DNA from 4 places in the Mixta mediterraneensis genome. Region 4 is predicted to be linked to each of the others. Evidence: predicted binding sites of a transcription regulator. Region 4 holds the regulator's gene; each other region holds the start of a gene.
The links. Region 4 encodes PurR, which represses purine synthesis genes. Its sites were predicted from a motif close to CANGCAAACGTTTGCNTG; they were not measured.

Region 1 (5,099 bases), on a different contig from region 4:
CTGATATTTTAGTACAGCAGGTTATTCAGCGCTTACGTGAACTTGGCGGTGAAGCCGCGATTGAGCTGATTGGTCGCGAAGAGAATATCGTGTTTGAAGTACCAAAAGAATTGCGGGTTGACGTGCGCAACGTGCAATAACGCTGTGGTACTACTGTCTGTTAAGGGCCGACTTTGTTCGGCCTTTTTGCTTTTTTAAACCCCACTGACGTGCGGTTCCATCCGATGAGATTGCTTTTACTGATAATCAATCGCGTCTGGCATAAAATTCTTATTATCCCTGATTAATGGTGGCGTGACTGTTAACTCATCGTTAACCTGATTACGCTTTGCATGCATAGTTTTGTTTTAGGAATGAATAAATATGAAAAATATCCGCATTGCCATTGTGGGCGCGCCGGGACGTATGGGACGCAACCTGATTCAGGCAACGCAGCAAACGGAAGGCGTGATACTGGGAGCGGCGCTGGCTCGCCCAGGTTCTTCCTTAATCGGCAGCGATGCTGGAGAACTGGCGGGCATCGGCAAATCTGACGTAATTATCGCTGATGATCTGCTTAGTGTGATTGATGATTTTGACGTGCTCGTTGACTTCACTCGCCCGGAAGGAACGCTGGCGTATATGGCAGTTTGCCGTGAGCATAAAAAAGCGATGGTAATCGGCACTACCGGTTTTGATGACGCGGGCAAAGCAGCCATCCGCGCCGCCGCTGAAGAGATTGGTATCGTGTTTGCCGCTAACTTTAGCGTCGGCGTCAATCTGGTATTAAAACTGCTTGAGAAAGCGGCCAGCGTTATGGGTGATTATGCGGATATTGAAATTGTTGAAGCGCATCATCGCCACAAAGTTGATGCGCCATCAGGAACGGCATTAGCGATGGGCGAAGCCATTGCTGACGCAATGGAGTGGGATCTTGCGGAACACGCAGTATACGCACGTGAAGGGCATACCGGTGAGCGTAAACCGCAAACTATCGGGTTCGCCACTGTCCGGGCGGGGGATATTGTCGGTGAACATACGGCGATATTTGCAGATATTGGCGAGCGTGTTGAGATTACCCATAAGGCTTCAAGCCGGATGACCTTTGCAAAAGGCGCGGTTAAAGCTGCATTTTGGCTAAAAGACAAAAAATCCGGACTTTACGATATGCGGGATGTGCTGGATTTATCGATGTTGTGAGTGTTGTGTACCATCGTGATGTGGTTGTTTCAATCATTAATTGCTTGATTGAAAAAGGGTAATGTTATCATTACCCTTAATTTTATCTTAAAATGGCTATCTGGCGATGAAATAATGCTTAGATTGCTATTTTATAGAGTATAGCCCTGATTTTTTCAGTTTAAACTGTTATTTTTGACCAAATGGTCAAAAATAATGATGCGAAAGATCCGTTTTCTTGTTTATGCCGACTGGCAAACGGTTATTTCTCCGAGTTTTCCCCTCTTTTTGCCGCTTATCCCCGTTTTAACCATCAGAAGCCTGAAAATAACAAAAAAATTTTGCCTTAGGGTAGACAAGCCAGAGGGCGATCATTAGAATGCGCGCAATTTGCCAAAAATCGATAGTTCAGGCGGTTTTTGCATTGATTCAGGTAACGATTATGAATTAATATGCATATATTGTGACTGTTTATTCCCTGGAGGATGTTTTGATTAAGTCAGCGCTCTTGGTTCTGGAAGACGGAACCCAATTCCACGGTCGGGCCATCGGGGCAACGGGGTCGGCAGTGGGGGAAGTCGTTTTCAACACGTCAATGACTGGTTATCAAGAAATCCTCACTGATCCTTCCTATTCCCGCCAAATCGTTACTCTCACTTATCCCCATATCGGCAATGTTGGTGCTAATGCCGCCGACGAAGAATCCAGTCAAATTCATGCTCAAGGGCTTGTTATTCGCGATCTGCCGCTGATTACCAGTAACTTCCGTAGCGAAGAAGGTTTATCTGCCTATTTGCAGCGTAACAATATTGTGGCCATTGCTGATATTGATACGCGTAAGCTGACCCGCTTGCTGCGTGAAAAAGGCGCACAGAATGGCTGCATCATCGCAGGTGATACCCCCGATGCCGCGCTGGCGCTGCAAAAAGCGCAGGCGTTTCCAGGCCTGAAAGGGATGGATTTGGCGAAAGAAGTCTCAACCAAAGAGCGTTATGTCTGGCAGCAGGGCAGCTGGACATTAAACCACGGCCTGCCAGAGCAGAAAAAAGCAGAATCGCTGCCTTATCATGTGGTTGCCTTTGATTACGGCGTCAAGCGTAACATCTTACGCATGCTGGTTGATCGCGGCTGTCGCCTGACCGTTGTTCCGGCACAAACTTCAGCGGAAGAGGTGCTGAAACTGAATCCGGATGGCATCTTCCTTTCCAACGGCCCTGGCGATCCGGAGCCGTGTGATTACGCTATTGAAGCTATCCAGGCTTTCCTGAAAACGGATATTCCGGTTTTCGGTATCTGTCTTGGCCATCAGCTGCTGGCGCTGGCAAGCGGCGCTAAAACGGTGAAGATGAAGCTGGGTCACCATGGCGGTAACCATCCGGTTAAAGATTTCGACAACAACACCGTAATGATTACCGCACAGAACCACGGTTTCGCTGTTGATGAAGCCAATTTACCCGATAATCTGCGCGTGACGCATGTCTCCCTGTTTGACCAAACCGTGCAGGGTATCCATCGTACTGATAAACCGGCGTTCAGCTTTCAGGGACACCCAGAGGCCAGCCCAGGCCCGCACGATGCAGCGCCGTTGTTTGATCACTTTATTGAATTGATCGACGCATTCCGTTCGAAAGCGAAGTAATCAGGAGCCAATCATGCCAAAACGTACAGACATAAAATCCATCCTGATTCTTGGCGCCGGTCCGATTGTGATTGGCCAGGCCTGTGAATTTGACTATTCCGGCGCGCAAGCATGTAAAGCGCTGCGCGAAGAGGGTTACCGCGTCATCCTGGTAAACTCCAATCCGGCGACGATTATGACCGACCCGGAAATGGCGGATGCGACTTACATCGAGCCGATTCACTGGGAAGTGGTACGCAAAATCATTGAAAAAGAGCGCCCGGATGCGGTGCTCCCCACGATGGGCGGCCAGACAGCACTGAATTGTGCCCTTGAACTTGAACGTCAGGGCGTGCTGGAAGAGTTCGGCGTGACCATGATTGGTGCGACCGCTGACGCCATTGATAAAGCTGAAGATCGTCGTCGTTTCGATGTCGCGATGAAAAGCATCGGTCTGGAGACCGCGCGTTCGGGTATCGCTCACTCCATGGAAGAAGCGCTGGCGGTGGCCGAAGACGTCGGCTTCCCATGCATCATTCGTCCTTCTTTTACCATGGGCGGCACCGGTGGTGGCATTGCCTACAACCGTGAAGAATTTGAAGAGATTTGTGAGCGCGGCCTCGATCTGTCGCCTACTAATGAGCTGCTGATTGATGAATCACTGATTGGCTGGAAAGAGTACGAGATGGAGGTGGTGCGTGATAAAAACGATAACTGCATCATCGTCTGCTCAATTGAAAACTTTGATGCGATGGGGATTCATACGGGTGACTCCATCACCGTAGCGCCCGCTCAGACGCTGACCGACAAGGAATACCAAATCATGCGTAACGCCTCAATGGCGGTACTGCGTGAAATCGGGGTAGAAACGGGCGGCTCCAACGTGCAGTTCTCGGTGAATCCGAAAAATGGCCGTTTGATTATCATCGAAATGAACCCACGTGTGTCACGCTCATCGGCGCTGGCATCAAAAGCCACTGGCTTCCCGATTGCCAAAGTGGCCGCCAAACTGGCGGTCGGTTACACCCTCGACGAACTGATGAATGACATCACCGGGGGGCTGACACCAGCCTCGTTTGAGCCGTCTATCGATTACGTTGTGACCAAGATCCCACGCTTCAACTTCGAAAAATTTGCCGGAGCCAACGATCGCCTGACCACTCAGATGAAGTCGGTTGGCGAAGTCATGGCGATTGGCCGCACTTTCCAGGAGTCGATGCAGAAAGCGCTGCGCGGACTGGAAGTGGGCGCTCATGGCTTTGATCCGAAAGTGAACCTTGATGACGCCGAAGCTTTAACGCGCATCCGCCGTGAGTTGAAGGATGCGGGTTCGGATCGTATCTGGTATATCGCCGATGCGTTCCGGGCAGGTATGTCAGTCGATGGCGTCTTTAATCTGACCAATATTGACCGCTGGTTCCTGGTCCAGATTGAAAAGTTGGTGCGGCTGGAAGATCAGGTTGCACGTGAAGGGGTGAATAGCCTTAATGAAAACTTTTTGCGTGCGTTAAAGCGTAAAGGCTTTGCCGATGCGCGTCTGGCCACCTTAGCGGGTGTGGCTGAAAGCGAGATCCGTAAGTTACGTCAGCAGTTTAATCTGCATCCGGTTTACAAGCGCGTGGATACCTGTGCCGCAGAGTTTTCAACTGATACGGCATATATGTACTCAACCTATGAGGAAGAGTGCGAAGCGAACCCCACTCAGGACCGCGACAAAATCATGGTACTGGGCGGCGGTCCAAACCGTATAGGCCAGGGTATTGAGTTCGATTACTGCTGCGTTCATGCAGCGCTGGCTCTGCGTGAAGATGGTTTTGAAACCATCATGGTGAACTGTAACCCGGAAACCGTATCGACGGATTACGATACCTCAGACCGTCTGTACTTCGAGCCGGTAACGCTGGAAGATGTGCTGGAAATCGTCCGCATAGAGAAGCCGAAAGGCGTTATCGTACAATATGGCGGCCAAACTCCGCTGAAACTGGCGCGTGCGCTGGAAGCCGCAGGCGTACCGGTAATCGGAACCAGCCCGGATGCCATTGATCGCGCAGAAGACCGTGAACGCTTCCAGCAGGCCGTTGAGCGCCTGAATCTGAAACAACCCGCCAACGCTACCGTGGCTACGCTGGAGCAGGCTGTCGAGAAAGCTGCCGGTATCGGTTATCCATTAGTGGTTCGCCCTTCCTATGTATTGGGTGGCCGGGCAATGGAAATCGTATATGACGAAATCGATCTGAAGCGTTATTTCCAGACCGCGGTATCGGTTTCCAATGATGCGCCGGTACTGTTGGATCGCTTCCTTGATGACGCAGTAGAAGTGGAT
Region 2 (5,099 bases), on a different contig from region 4:
GTCAAACCAGTGGTTATGACGCAGCTGCAGGCCGCCGTTTTGCAGACCCGCAGCCAGAATATTGGTAAAGCGGTGAATGCGTGACGCAATGCGCTTCAGACCCGCCGGGCCGTGAAAAACAGCATACAAACCGGCGATGTTGGCCAGCAACACCTGTGAAGTACAGATATTGGAGTTAGCTTTCTCACGACGGATATGTTGCTCACGGGTTTGCATCGCCATACGCAGCGCGGTATTACCTGCCGCATCACGAGAAACGCCGATAATGCGACCTGGCATGGAACGTTTATGCTCATCACGGCTGGCAAAGAATGCGGCGTGAGGCCCACCGTAGCCCATCGGCACGCCGAAACGCTGCGCTGATCCAAAGACAATATCGGCGCCCTGCCTGCCCGGTGCTTCCAGCATGACTAACGACATAAAATCAGCCGCGACGCTGACGATCACTTTGCGCGCTTTCAGCTCGGTAATCAGCTTGCTGTAATCATGCGCTTCGCCGGTAGTGCCAACCTGTTGTAGCAGCACGCCAAACAGATCAGCGTGATCCAGCACGTTGTCAGCGTGATCGATAATCAACTCGAAACCAAAGGTCTCTGCGCGGGTTCGTACTACGTCCAGCGTTTGCGGATGAATATCCTGGGCGATGAAGAATTTATTGGCCGTTTTTAGCTTGCTGATACGCTTCGCCATCGCCATCGCCATCGCTTCGGCAGCGGCGGTGGCTTCGTCCAGTAATGATGCGGACGCCACATCCATGCCAGTCAGATCAATAGTGACCTGCTGGAAATTTAACAGCGCTTCAAGGCGGCCCTGTGAAACTTCTGGCTGATAAGGCGTGTAGGCCGTGTACCAGCCCGGATTTTCCAGCATATTACGCAGAATAACGGGTGGCGTAATCACCGCGCTGTAACCCATACCGATCCAGGATTTATAACGCAGATTCTGGCTGGCAATGGCTTTCAGTTCTGCCAGTGCCTGCTGCTCGGTAGCGGCCTCTCCTACGGCTGGCGGGCCAGGTAGCTGAATATCCGCAGGGACGACAGAGCCGATCAACGCCTCCAGCGAACTGGCACCGACAGCATCAAGCATGGCCGCTTGTTGCTCTGGCGAAGGACCGATATGGCGCTCAATAAATGCGCCGTTGTGTTCAAGCTGGCTGAGAGTCTGGTTCATTAGCAGTAAATCCTGAATCGGGCTGGGAAACTAAGGAAGCAACAACAGGTGCGGCCTCTCTGTGAGGCCGCGTAACGATTATTCGTCAATAGACGCTTTATAGGCATCCGCATCCAGCAACGAGTCGAACTCTGACTCATCACTGGCTTTAATTTGAAACAGCCAACCCTCTTGATAGGGATCGTTATTAACCGTTTCCGGTGAATCGCCCAGGGCTTCGTTAACAGCAACAATCTCACCACTGACTGGCGCGTAGATGTCCGAAGCCGCTTTTACAGATTCCGCGACGGCGCACTCTTCACCAGCCGCAAAAGTTGCGCCAACGTCAGGCAGATCGACAAACACCATATCGCCCAGCAATTCCTGCGCATGTTCGGTAATCCCTACGGTGTAAGAGCCATCAGCATTCTTACGCACCCACTCATGGCTTTCACGATACTTCAACTCATTTGGCACATTGCTCATCGCCATTCTCTCCTGAATAAAGTTACTGGACCGGCTTACCGGCGCGAACAAAAATGGGTTTGGTGACGTTTACCGGCATTTCACGGTTACGAATTTCTACTACCGCTCTGGTGCCAACGCTGGCCGGAACACGCGCTAAGGCAATGCTGTAACCCAACGTTGGTGAGAAGGAGCCACTGGTAATAATGCCTTGTTGTGGCTGACCGTGTTCATCGGTAAAGCGCACAGTCAACCCGTTACGCAATACCCCTTTTTCGGTCATTACCAGGCCAACCAGCTTTTCAGTGCCCTGCTCGCGCTGTGTTTCCAGCGCTTCGCGACCAATAAACTGGCGATCGCTGGGTTCCCAGCTGATGGTCCAGCCCATGTTGGCCGCCAGTGGCGAAACACCTTCATCCATCTCCTGGTCGTATAAATTCATACCCGCTTCCAGACGCAGCGTGTCACGTGCGCCCAGGCCCGCAGGCTTAACACCTGCCGCCACCAGGCGCTGCCAGAACTCCGCCGCTTTGCCCGCAGGTAAGGCGATTTCATATCCGGCTTCGCCGGTATAACCGGTAGTCGCGATAAAAAGATCATCCGCCTGTACACCAAAGAATGGCTTCATTCCCTCCACCGCCTGACGCTGTTCGGCGCTGAGCAGGGTCTGCACTTTCTGCTGTGCCTGCGGCCCCTGAACGGCAATCAGTGCCAGATCGTCGCGCTCGGTCAGCGAAATGCCATAGGCTTGTGCATGTTCACCGATCCACGCGAGATCTTTCTCACGCGTGGCTGAGTTCACCACCAGGCGGAAGAAATCTTCGTTCATAAAGTAAACAATCAAATCGTCAATGACACCACCTGATGCGTTCAGCATGCCGGTATAAAGCGCTTTACCAGGCTGGGTGAGCTTCGCGACGTCATTAGCCAGCAGGTAACGAAGAAACTCACGGGTTCGTGGGCCTTTCAGATCAACGATAGTCATATGAGAGACATCAAACATGCCGGCGTCATTGCGCACCGCATGATGTTCATCTATCTGGGAACCGTAATGCAGCGGCATCATCCAGCCATGAAAATCCACCATGCGGGCACTACAGAGCTGATGCTGTTCAAACAAAGGCGTTTGCTGAGTCATAATCATCCTGTACAGAAGCGAGTGAGGTACAACGAGCGTCACATTCCGAGCCGACGCAAACGTTCTCTTTGCGCTGACGTTACCACCGAATGTAGCGATTAACCATAAGCAGAACGGGGTCGAAACGCGACGCATAGCGTAGCCAACTTCGATTGCAGGCAGGATAAAAAACCATGTTTTTGTGATTTATTACACAATAAATACAGCGATATTATTTATTCACAGCAAATTTATGCGGAATGCTACGCAGGATGTAAAAAAAACACTTTGGCAAAAACGATTTCAGATAAATAAAAGTAACGCGAATGTGGGCGCAAAATTAGAATAAATCAAACGAGGCACAATGAAAGGGCACCTCCGCCTTTTTATTGTGCAACCGAAAAGCAGACATAAAAAAACCAGCAAAAATGCTGGTTTCTGAAGCACGTTGATTAGCGTAGCCAGTCAGGCATATCATTCAAGCCCATCGCCTGCTTTAACATCACAGGCTTTACGCCTGGCAGCGTGTCTGCCAGCTTAAGCCCGACATCTCTTAGCAGTTTTTTCGCGGGATGATGGCCCGCAAATATTTCACGAAAGCTTTGCATGCCCGCCAGCATCAGCGCCGCGCTGTGTTTACGGCTGCGTTCATACCGACGCAGATACAGGTGCTGTCCTATATCTTTACCGTCCTGTTGCAGACGACGAATTTCGCCAATTAATTCTGCTGCATCCATAAAGCCAAGATTAACCCCCTGACCTGCCAGTGGATGAATAGTGTGAGCGGCATCGCCAACCAGTGCCAGCCTGTGGGCAGCGAAATTGCGGGCATAACGCGCCGTAAGCGGGAACGATTTACGCTCGCTTTCCAGATGGCACTGACCAAGGCGCATATCAAACGCGACCGCCAGCTGTTGATTAAACAGCGCTGCGGGCATGGTTTCCAGGCGGCTTGATTCCTGCGGTGATAGCGACCAGACAATTGAGCAAAGATGTGGGTCCTGCATGGGCAAAAACGCCAGGATGCCATCACCATGAAATACCTGCCGGGCGACGGCATCATGCGGTAAATCGGTGCGAATATTGGCAACCAGCGCATGATGATCATAATCCCAGAAGGTCACGGGAATATCGGCTTTATTTCGCAGCCATGAATTCGCGCCGTCGGCGGCAATAAGCAGGCGTGCACTTAACATGCTGCCGTCCTGCAAGGTGATAAAGGCTTCGTTATCGCCAAATGCTACCTGCTGTAGCTGCGATGGCGCCATTAAAGTCACGTCACTGCAAACAGCGGCGCGCTGCCACAGCGCACTGTGGATGACGGGATTCTCAATAATATGGCCCAGGTGCGACAAGCCCTGTTGCTCATCATCGAAAGAGATGGAACCGAAGCTGTCCTGATCCCACACTTCCATACCATGATAAGCGCTGGCACGCAGCGACAGAATAGTCGACCAGACGTCCAGCTTTTGCAGCAGACGCTCGCTGGCGGCGTTAATCGCTGATACGCGGATAGACGGCGATGCGTTGGCATCAAATTGTGGTTCAGCCGCTTTTTCCAGCACGGCAACACGCAGCCCGCTGCCCTGCAAGCCACAGGCAACCGCCAGACCCACCATGCCGCCACCGGCTATCACCACATCAAAAGTTTGCATCGCTGTTCCTTAATTAACGCTTAACCCAACCCAGCGTGCGCTCGGCCAGTTGATTTCGCAGCCACGGCAGATGATCCATCGCCAGTAAGCCCAGATTTCTGCCAACAATTAGCGGGGCGTGACGATTGGCAAATAGGCGCACCAGGCTGTCGGTGATGCCAATAGTTGTTGCACGATCGCGCTCACGACGCTGTTGATAATGATGTAAAACCGGGTAGCTGCCAGCATCCTGTTGATGACGATGCGCCGCCGCCAGCGTTTCCGCTAAAGACATGACATCACGCAGCCCCAGGTTGAAGCCTTGCCCGGCGATCGGATGCAACGTTTGCGCGGCATTCCCCACTACCGCGACGCGGTGCGTAATTTGCTGCGTCGCCTGCTGCAAAGCCAGGGGATAACATTCTCGCTGGCCGGTCTGGATAAATTTACCTAAGCGCCAACCAAACGCACGCTGTAGCTGCATTAAAAACTCGCTGTCGCTCCAGCTTTCAATCTCGCTACGTACGGCTAAAGGATGACACCACACCAGTGACAGTCGATTGTCCGACATCGGTAACAACGCCAACGGGCCGTGCTCGGTAAAACGTTCAAAAGCGCGCCCCTGATGCGGCTGTTGCGTCGTCACGTTAGCAATCAACGCCAGTTGCTGATAGTCCTCGGTTTGCCACTGGATCCCGCACGACGCGGCAAGCGCAGAGCGTGAACCGTCA
Region 3 (5,099 bases), on a different contig from region 4:
GACGAAGAGGCGATTTAACCCCGCATTCAATAGAAAAACCGCAACGGTTACCGCTGCGGTTTTTTTTATTACAGTACTTTGTATGGTCCAAAAACTTCATAATGAATGCGCGCCAGGTCCACACCCGCATCCCGTAACTGGCCGCCTGCGAACTGCATAAAGCCCAGCGGACCGCAAAGATAGAAGTGGGTGTTTACATCCTGCAGACGTGCTGGCAGCGTAGTTAAATTCATCAAGCCTTGTGCGGTAAAACGCCCGGCGTCCTGTTCTGTTGGCTGGCGATACCAGACCTGCTGTTCAAAATCATTCAGACACCCACCCGTCGCGGTGACTTCCGCAGAAAAAGCATGCTGTTCACCATTTTCAGCCGCGTGTAACCAGCTAACCGGGGCGGCATGCTGTTGTTCTGCCAAAGCATGTAACATTGCCAGCAGGGGCGTTTGTCCAACACCGGCAGAGATAAGTGCAACTGGCGTCTCAGGCGTCACTTGCATAAAGAAGTCGCCATGTGGGGGGGCCAGCTGAATCTCGTCGCCGACGACGGCGTACCGATGCAGATAGCCAGAGACAGTGCCTTGTGCTTCGCGTTTTACCGCAATGCGATAATCCTTGCCGTTGCTGCTGTTGGTAATTGAATATTGGCGAATTTGCTGGTACTCAAACGAAGCGGGATGCAGGTAGACGGTGAGATATTGCCCTGGCTGGAAGGCAGCCACCGCGCCGCCGTCAACGGGCGTGAGTGTGATGCTTTTAATTACCGAACTTTGCTCCTCAATGGCGCTAATGCGAAACGCACGCGTTCCCCGCCAGCCACCACGTTGTTGTTCTGAATCCTGATAAATGGCTTCTTCGCGCTGGATAAACACCTGTGCCAGTACGCCGTAAGCACGTCCCCATGCCGCCAGGACTTCATCACCGGGATTTAACAATTCTTTAATCGACGCCAGTAAATGCTCGCCCACAATAGCGTATTGTTCGGGCTGAATATTCAGACCGGTGTGTTTTTGCGCAATCTTTTCCACCGCTGGCAGCAGCGCGGCAAGGTTTTCCAGATTTGCACCATAAGCACAAATCGCATTGAACAACGCTTCACGCTGAGCGCCGTTGCGCTGGTTATTTATATTAAAGACGTTTTTCAGTTCGGGATGATGTGACAGCATGCGATCATAAAAATGCGCGGTAAGCTTTGGACCACAGGCCGCAACGGCAGGAAGGCTGGCTTTCACAGTAGCGATAGTTTGTGCATCAAGCATAAAAAGGACCTCGTGTTTATAAGTTGCATTTTAAATGCATCTTAATGATATGACCTCGGTTTGTAAATAACCCGCTCTTTTTTCAGGGTAATAGAGTGGCAACTTTTCGGTGCAAAATGAAAAGTTTTCCACCAAACCTGAATAAAAATTGTGTCGCGCTGGGCTTGCAAAACAGCGTTAAAATCCTTTAGCAGAAAGGGGCCAATCGTTTGCGTAAAAAGAGGGGATTCACGCTACCTTCACCCATTAAAACGGTTTACACTGTGGGCCTTCGCCCCTTGCGGGGGCTTAAACTGCCGTTAAAAAGATAGCTGAGTCAGGAGATGCGGATGCTAAAGCGTGATATGAACATTGCCGATTATGATGCCGAGTTGTGGCAGGCGATGGAGCAAGAAAAGGTGCGTCAGGAAGAGCATATTGAATTGATTGCTTCTGAAAACTACACCAGCCCGCGTGTTATGCAGGCGCAAGGCTCGCAGCTCACCAACAAATATGCGGAAGGCTATCCTGGTAAACGTTATTATGGCGGCTGCGAATATGTTGACATCGTTGAGCAATTAGCGATTGATCGGGCAAAAGCGTTGTTTGGCGCTGATTACGCGAACGTGCAACCGCATTCCGGTTCTCAGGCTAATTTCGCGGTTTACACTGCGCTGCTGCAACCCGGCGACACCATTCTGGGTATGAACCTGGCACACGGTGGTCACCTGACGCACGGCTCACCGGTAAACCTGTCCGGTAAACTGTACAATGTGGTGCCTTACGGCATCGATGAAACCGGCAAGATTGATTACGACGAACTGGCTGAACTGGCGAAAACCCATAAGCCAAAAATGATTGTGGGCGGTTTCTCTGCTTATTCTGGTATCTGCGACTGGGCAAAAATGCGTGAAATCGCAGACAGTGTTGGCGCTTATCTGTTTGTTGATATGGCGCACGTGGCGGGTCTGATTGCTGCTGATGTTTACCCAACGCCGGTTCCACACGCTCATATCGTTACTTCAACGACGCACAAAACCTTGGCGGGTCCGCGTGGCGGTCTGATCCTCGCTAAAGGCGGCGATGAAGATCTGTATAAAAAACTGAACTCCGCAGTCTTTCCTGGAGGGCAGGGTGGTCCACTGATGCACGTTATTGCAGGTAAAGCGGTGGCATTCAAAGAAGCAATGGAACCTGAGTTCAAAACTTACCAGCAGCAAGTCGCGAAAAATGCAAAAGCGATGGTGGAAGTGCTGATTGAACGTGGCTACAACATCGTTTCCGGTGGTACTCACAACCATCTGTTCCTGATTGATCTGGTGAGCAAAAACCTGACCGGTAAAGAAGCGGATGCCGCGCTGGGTCGCGCTAACATTACCGTGAACAAAAACAGTGTACCTAACGATCCGAAGAGCCCATTTGTCACGTCAGGAGTACGTATCGGTACGCCGGCAGTGACACGCCGTGGTTTTAAAGAAGCAGAAGTGCGCGAACTGGCTGGCTGGATTGCTGACGTATTGGATAATATCAACGACGAAGCGACCATTGAACGCGTTAAGCAGAAAGTGCTGGATGTCTGCAGCCGGTTGCCGGTTTACGCATAAGCGATTACCCGCTGAGCAAAACAGACAAAAGGATGGCGAAAGCCATCCTTTTTTACTGCTGTACATTCTATTGCGCTGCCAGGCCGTGGCTATGCTTGCTGCAATGACGCACTCTTGCTGGAAGGAATATGGAAATCGGCTCCGCCAAATGGCTCGGATTAAGTTATTTCACCTACTTTTTTTGTTATGGCATTTACCTGCCTTTCTGGGGCGTGTGGCTAAAAGGCGTTGGCCTGGAGGCTGAAAAAATCGGTTTGCTGCTCGGCTGCGGCATGGTTGCGCGTTTTGTTGGCAGCCTGTTGATCGCTTCGCAAGTTCGCAATCCGTCTCAACTGATTACCGCATTGCGTGCGCTGGCGTTAATGACGTGTCTGTTCGCTGTCGGTTACTGGATAGGGCAGCAATGGCTGTGGCTACTGCTGCTGATGGTGGGTTTCAATCTGTTTTTCTCGCCACTGGTGCCGCTTAGCGATGCGCTTGCGGCAACCTGGACACAGCAAATTGGTCTGGCTTATGGTCCGGTGCGACTCTGGGGATCGCTGGCGTTTGTTATCAGCTCGGCGTTAACCGGCATGCTGGTTAACGCGTATTCATCGCAGGCTATTCTGGCGTTGTTAACAATTGGCGCGATTAGCATGCTGGCAGGAATGATGCTTTCGCCAGCCACACAACCGCAGGGTAGCGAACGACAGGGCGCAGCCGATGGCGGATGGGACGCCTGGCGCGTGTTATTGCAAGCGCGCGCAGTTTGGCGCTTTATGTTATGCGTCACGCTGTTACAGGGCGCGCATGCCGCTTATTACGGCTTTAGCGCTATTTGGTGGCAAGAGAGCGGCTACTCAGCCTCCGTGGTGGGATATTTATGGTCACTCGGCGTGGTGGCAGAGATCGTTATTTTCGCCTGGAGCCACGTCCTGTTTAAACGCTGGTCGTCCCGCGATTTGCTGCTGTTATCCGCGATTTGCTCGCTGCTCCGTTGGGGACTGCTGGGTGCCAGTACGGCACTGCCGCTGCTGATTGTGGCGCAGATTCTTCATTGCGGTAGCTTTACCGTTTGTCATCTGGCAGCGATGCGTTTTATCGCCGCACGCAAAGGTACAGACGTGATTCGTCTGCAATCGCTTTATTCCGCGCTGGCGATGGGGGGTGGCATTGCCATTGTGACCATGATTTGTGGCGTGCTGTTCACCCATCTGCAAGGCTATGTGTTCTGGGTTATGGCGCTGATAGCGTTACCTGCGCTTTTTTTGCGTCCAGGTTACGATTCCAGTAAATAACGAATTCGCTGCTGCTGATGTGCTGTCAGCGGCAGCTCAGCGTGAATCAGCGGCGGCGAAAACAGCGGCAGCGAGGCGGCGTAAGGGGAAATCACCAGGTCTATTTCACGTGGTGCACCATTATGCTGAAAATCATTCATTTCCTGGTACTTTATATTGATCGGCAGCAGTGTGATCTCACGGATCTGCTGCTCAACTTCCTGCTCTAGCGCGCTATTTTCACCCGTCAGTAGCAGTACCTGTTTTTCCTGTAACGCGTTTCCCTGCATCAGCCAGGCACCAAAAATTACCGTGATCAAGCTGACTTCTTCGGGGCTAAATTCAACCTCGTAATCACTTTCAAAAACGGTTAACGCCTGCTGAGTAGTACGCAGCAGGCGAGGATAAAGGCGTACAACGTCCAGCGCCACGCTGTTATCAATGCCGATATTAAAATGGATGCGATCTAATGCTTGCGCGAGGTGGGTAAAAAGCTGGTGTTGCAGCTCACTACGATCGGCGAATATCACCTTTGCGCCGCGTTCAAAAGCATCGATTAACCTATCGGTGGCCTGCATCAGGCGGTATTCGCTGGGGTGCTGTAAAGATGCGGCATTGGGCGCATGGATCAAACTGAACAGCAGCGTCCAAAAATCAGCTTCGCTGATCGGCGGGGCGAGGTGACAGCGCTTTTGCCAGTGATGAATTACATCCAGCGCCGCATCACGTTCGGCTTTGTGTTGTAACCAGGCAGCTTGGCGTGTACTGAACAAGGCTGGCTGGCGCTGGCACAAACCGTATTTCATAAAAATCTGCAAAAACAGGCGATCACGTGGGCTGAAATCACGTGCCAGCCGCAGGCTGCAGTGTTGAATCAACGCCTGTAAATTGATCTCATCGTATAACGCTTTTTCAATCTTCATTACCTGCAAACGCTGACGCAGCGGCATGGCAAAATGTTCACAGACAAAATCTTGCGACAAGCGCAGACTACGCCGCAGGTTATG
Region 4 (5,099 bases):
TAATTCGTCATTTCGTGTTTGTTTATTGTAGCGACTTCGTCCCCGGACTGAAAACGGGATTTTGCAGCCGCTGAGGTTAAATCGCCACGCAGGTTGCTTCGTTTAGTCAGCGATAATTCTCTGTTTCACAGACTGGCATGGATACATTAATAATTAGCAATAATTTCGCTGATATAAACCACTGAAATTGCACATTTTAACCCCAAATTAACGCGGCGAACAGATTAATAGAAAAAGGACTTACTTTTTTAAAAAAAACTGGTCTAAAATTGCTTCGGCCCTGATCGCGGATCAGAATTTTCTAACTCTGTTATGGCCTTTTTAACCTGACAGCACAACTTATAACCGGACTATGCGTTTACTGATTACGCTTTTCATCCTGGCTTTTGCCCAACTGTTTTTTAACGTCGCCTCTGCTTCCCCGCAGATGCCGGTTAATGCCAGTCAGCATAAAGCAGAGAAAAAAAGTGCGCGTGAAGACGAGCGGCGCAAGCGTCGTCCGGTGAAAAGTACCGTGAAGAAATCTCGCCAGGTTACCGTTCAGAAACTTAAACTGAAAAAAAAGCGAGCGGCCGTAGCCGCAGTTAACGCCGCCACTCAAAAAAATACGCATAAACTTTCCAGCAAGCGTCACGGTCAATCTCGATCAACGAAAATCGTGAATGAAATTAATGACATCAGCACCCTCAGAATGAGCAAATCTCACCGTCAGCGTTATCAAAAAGCGCGCGCAACCGCGATGGCGAAATTAATGGGACAGCTGGGTAAACCGTATCAATGGGGTGGCGTATCGCCGCATACCGGCTTTGATTGCAGCGGCTTAGTCTGGTACGCCTACAAAGATTTACTGAAGTTCAAAATTCCCCGTACCGCGAACGAAATGTATCATCTGCGTGATGCAGCACCGGTTAAGCGCGAATTGCTGGAGAAAGGTGATCTGGTCTTTTTCCGTATTAACGGACGCGGCACCGCCGATCACGTTGGCGTCTATTTAGGCAACGGTAAATTTATTCAGTCGCCGCGCACCGGCAAAGACATACAGATTAGCGCATTGGGTGAAGATTACTGGCAGCGGCACTATATTGGTGCGCGTCGTATGATGACGCCAAAAACCATTCGCTGAGGTATTTGCCTTCGCAGGCAGAAGAAGCCGGATGACAGAGTGGCCCTCCCAGGCAGACGCTCCGTTATCCGGCTTTTGTATTAGTGCAGAATGGCGGTAAAGCTAAATGCCAGAATCATTAGCAGCGCTGCGCCGCTCGTCATCAACGCCAGTTTTATATCGGTACTCATCACCTCTCCTTAGCCACACAGATTGTAGGGATACTGCATTTTCCCATAAGGTCCGGTAAAAATCTCGTTTTATCCGCTCAGCCTTGTTAGAATCCTGTTTTTGTTGCGCAACATGCGCAACATGCGCAACGTCGGTTCCGTTCACCGTCTTTTTTGGCATTTTTACCTATCCAGACGCCAGATCACAGGCAAAAAAATTGCATTTTGGTGGGCAAAAACCTCAGCCGACGCAATCGTTTAACATGATACTTATCAATAGGTTAAGATAAGTTCAGGAGTCTCTTTTTCATGGCAACAATTAAAGATGTGGCGAAACGAGCGGGAGTATCGACCACCACCGTCTCACACGTCATCAATAAAACGCGTTTTGTGGCAGAAGAAACGCGCAATACCGTCTGGCAAGCCATCAAGGAGCTGCACTATTCGCCAAGCGCTGTGGCGCGTAGTCTGAAAGTTAATCACACCAAAACGCTGGGATTGCTTGCGACTTCCAGCGAGGCGCCTTACTTCGCAGAAATTATTGAAGCCATTGAAAATCACTGTTTTGAGAAAGGTTACACCCTGATTTTAGGTAACGCACACAATGGCTTGCATAAGCAGCGTGCTTATTTATCAATGATGGCGCAAAAGCGCGTCGATGGTTTATTAGTGATGTGTTCCGAATATCCAGACGATCTGTTGAAGATGCTGGAAGAGAATCGAAATATTCCCATGGTGGTCATGGACTGGGGCGAATCACGCGCTGACTTTACCGATACCGTGTTGGATAACGCTTTCCAGGGCGGCTATCTTGCCGGGCGCTATTTGATTGAACGCGGCCATCGCGATATTGGAGCGATTCCCGGACAGTTAGAACGTAATACCGGCGGTGGGCGTCATGCAGGCTTCTTAAAAGCCCTTCAGGAAGCCAACATCCAACCGCGTGCTGAGTGGATAGTCCAGGGAGATTTTGAACCCGAATCAGGTTATCAGGCCATGCAGCAGATTCTCTCGCAAAAACAACGCCCGACAGCCGTATTTTGTGGCGGCGATATAATGGCGATGGGGGCCATTTGCGCAGCAGATGAAATGGGCCTGCGCGTACCGCAGGACATTTCCGTTATCGGCTATGACAACGTACGCAACGCGCGCTACTTCACCCCGGCGTTAACTACCGTACACCAACCCAAGGCGCAGCTAGGTGAAAAAGCGCTGGAAATGTTGTTGGATCGTATTACCAGCAAACGCGAAGAGTCACAAACCATTGAAGTCCATCCGACACTGATTGAACGCCGCTCGGTAGGCTACGGCCCTTTTCGCGATTATCGCCGTTAATTCTCGCTTAACCATTCCTGATTAAGTGTTTGCGCATCACCTAAATAGCTGAGCAACCAACCCAGCGCCGGTGATGCGCGATCTTCTGCCCAACTCACGCAGCACGGACTCTCTGGAAAAGCCATCGGTAGCGTTAGCTCGACAAGCTTACCGGCGTCAAGTAGTGGACGAGCCAGATGCCCTGGCACCATCGCTACACATAAACCTGCCAATACACAATCCAGCCCGGTTTGCCATTCCGGCACCACCACCCGACGCTGATTATCTAGCGTCCAGGTCATACGCCGCGGCAGCGCGCGCGACGTATCTTCCAGGACAAGTGACGGCCAGCTACGCAACGTATCATCATCCAGCTCACTGGCGAGCGTTAAAGGGTGATCGCGCTGAACCACGCAGCGCCAGTTAATTGCGCCCATATCCTGAAAGGCGAAACGTCCTCCCACGGGAATGGCCTGCGTAGCGCCAATCGCCACGTCGACGCGGCTATCTGCTAAGGCGTCCCATACCCCATTGAATACTTCATAACTGATGATCAGTTCCATATCGGGGAAATGGCGGTAAAAATCTTTCACCAGTTGTCGCGTTCGCTCAGGTTTTACAATGCAATCAATCGCAATGCTTAACTGGCCCCGCCAGCCATTTGCCAGCTGCTGACATTGACGCCGGGTCGCAAGCATTTTTTTGATAACACTTCGCCCTTCCCGGACAAAATGTTCACCGGCTGGCGTTAAAACCACTTCACGATGATGACGTTCGAATAACGGCACCGCCAGCCAGGTTTCAAGCTGGCGTACCGTATAGCTAATGGCAGAAGGTACACGATGTAGCTCTTGCGCAGCGGCGCTAAAACTCCTGCCCCGTGCTACCGCGTCCACGACTTCAAGCGCATATTCGGACCACATAATCTGCCTTCAAAAATTTTAACAGGTTAAGACAAATATTAGCGTTTCACAGCGTTTAATGCACCTTCTACACTCTGCCGCGTTCACTCTGCAAAAATGAGAATCAGATGTTATCAAATAAAGGATTTATCCCTTACCTCGCCTTACTCAGCATGCTGGGCTTTCTGGCAACCGATATGTACCTTCCCGCTTTCGGCGTGATGCAGCAAACCTTTGCTACCTCGCCTGGCATCATTAGCGCCAGTATGAGCTTATTCCTTGCGGGCTTTGCCTGTGCGCAACTGTTCTGGGGCCCCATATCAGACAGGATCGGGCGAAAACCGGTTTTACTGGCAGGTCTGGCGATCTTCGCCTTTGGATGCGCAGGGATGTTGTGGGTTACGGACGTCATTTTTATGTTGGCGCTGCGTTTTATTCAGGCGGTGGGAGTGTGTGCTGCCGCAGTCAGCTGGCAGGCTTTGGTGGTTGATCGCTATCCGCAGGCGCGTGCGAATAAAGTCTTTGCCACCATTATGCCTTTAGTCGCGCTTTCGCCGGCGTTAGCGCCCCTGTTTGGCGCATGGCTTATCAGCCATTTTCACTGGCGTTCAATTTTTTTAGTGTTAATGGTCATTGCTCTGGTCCTTATTGCCGTTACTTTGCGTTTACCCGCCAGATCGACAGACATCAGAGAAAAGCATCGCCAACCGGGCTTTCTTTCACTGCTTCGCTCGCGGGTGTTTAGCGGCAATATCCTGATCTATTCTGCCTGCTCAGCCAGCTTTTTTGCCTGGCTAACGGGTTCACCGTTTATCCTGGCTCATATCGGATTAACGCCAGCAGATATTGGTCTGAGCTATATTCCACAAACGCTCGCTTTCCTGACGGGTGGTTTTGGCTGCCGCGCGCTGCTGAATCGTTTTAACGGCGCGCGTTTGCTTCCCTGGCTGTTAGTGCTCTATAGCCTGAGCATAATGGTGCTGTTTGCCGTTGCTCTCGCCGAACTTAACAATTTGACTACGCTATTACTGCCTTTCTGCGGTATGGCGCTGGCAAACGGAGCTATTTACCCGATTGTGGTATCCAGCGCCCTGCTGCCTTTTCCCCATGCAACCGGTAAAGCCGCTGCACTCCAAAATACGCTCCAGTTAGGCTTATGTTTTATCGCCAGCCTGGCCGTTTCTGCCGGCTTACAGCACGCTTTACCTGCCGCTACGCTGATTATGGCGCTGACCGTTGTGCTGGCGTGGCTGGGTTACAAGCTACAGCATCAGGCCAGCGCACAAACTGATATTGCTTCAGCAAAATCCGTTTGCCAGGATAATCACTAAGGCAATGATTTTTTAGATAGCGTCCTAACAATAAGTCGTTGAATATTGACTCACGTGAGAATATACTCATCTGGGTCAATAAATACGCAACAAATCAATAATATATGAGCCTGTTTTTTGGCGACTTTGTCGCTGGGATGGCGTCTGCACGGTTTTAATTTTGATGGTGCCAGACTGAAGTTGTTCTGTTTTCACGCCTCTGTAATACGTCGGATACTTGACGCACGGACCCTTCCGTGACTTTTCTCACAACTCTGGAGAAATTGACTATTCTTTTTCT

Region 1: the regulator PurR is predicted to act here: its motif matches at 1,410-1,427, upstream of carA (glutamine-hydrolyzing carbamoyl-phosphate synthase small subunit).
Region 2: the regulator PurR is predicted to act here: its motif matches at 2,808-2,825, upstream of gcvT (glycine cleavage system aminomethyltransferase GcvT).
Region 3: the regulator PurR is predicted to act here: its motif matches at 1,452-1,469, upstream of glyA (serine hydroxymethyltransferase).

What each region holds. Positions count from the first base shown of each region.
Region 1 covers NZ_JASUAZ010000015.1:25,669-30,767, forward strand. Annotated here, with positions in the region: gene ispH (4-hydroxy-3-methylbut-2-enyl diphosphate reductase) at 1-140, shown strand, start outside; gene dapB (4-hydroxy-tetrahydrodipicolinate reductase) at 364-1,179, shown strand; gene carA (glutamine-hydrolyzing carbamoyl-phosphate synthase small subunit) at 1,649-2,797, shown strand; gene carB (carbamoyl-phosphate synthase large subunit) at 2,811-5,099, shown strand, end outside.
Region 2 covers NZ_JASUAZ010000003.1:54,514-59,612, reverse strand. Annotated here, with positions in the region: gene gcvP (aminomethyl-transferring glycine dehydrogenase) at 1-1,173, opposite strand, end outside; gene gcvH (glycine cleavage system protein GcvH) at 1,252-1,638, opposite strand; gene gcvT (glycine cleavage system aminomethyltransferase GcvT) at 1,661-2,755, opposite strand; gene ubiI (FAD-dependent 2-octaprenylphenol hydroxylase) at 3,187-4,389, opposite strand; gene ubiH (2-octaprenyl-6-methoxyphenyl hydroxylase) at 4,403-5,099, opposite strand, start outside.
Region 3 covers NZ_JASUAZ010000002.1:76,014-81,112, forward strand. Annotated here, with positions in the region: gene glnB (nitrogen regulatory protein P-II) at 1-18, shown strand, start outside; gene hmpA (NO-inducible flavohemoprotein) at 69-1,253, opposite strand; gene glyA (serine hydroxymethyltransferase) at 1,583-2,836, shown strand; gene QRY16_RS02175 (3-phenylpropionate MFS transporter) at 2,965-4,113, shown strand; gene csiE (stationary phase inducible protein CsiE) at 4,095-5,099, opposite strand, start outside.
Region 4 covers NZ_JASUAZ010000010.1:109,791-114,889, reverse strand. Annotated here, with positions in the region: gene QRY16_RS09220 (C40 family peptidase) at 353-1,123, shown strand; gene cydH (cytochrome bd-I oxidase subunit CydH) at 1,204-1,293, opposite strand; gene purR (HTH-type transcriptional repressor PurR) at 1,582-2,607, shown strand; gene punR (DNA-binding transcriptional activator PunR) at 2,604-3,509, opposite strand; gene punC (purine nucleoside transporter PunC) at 3,617-4,819, shown strand.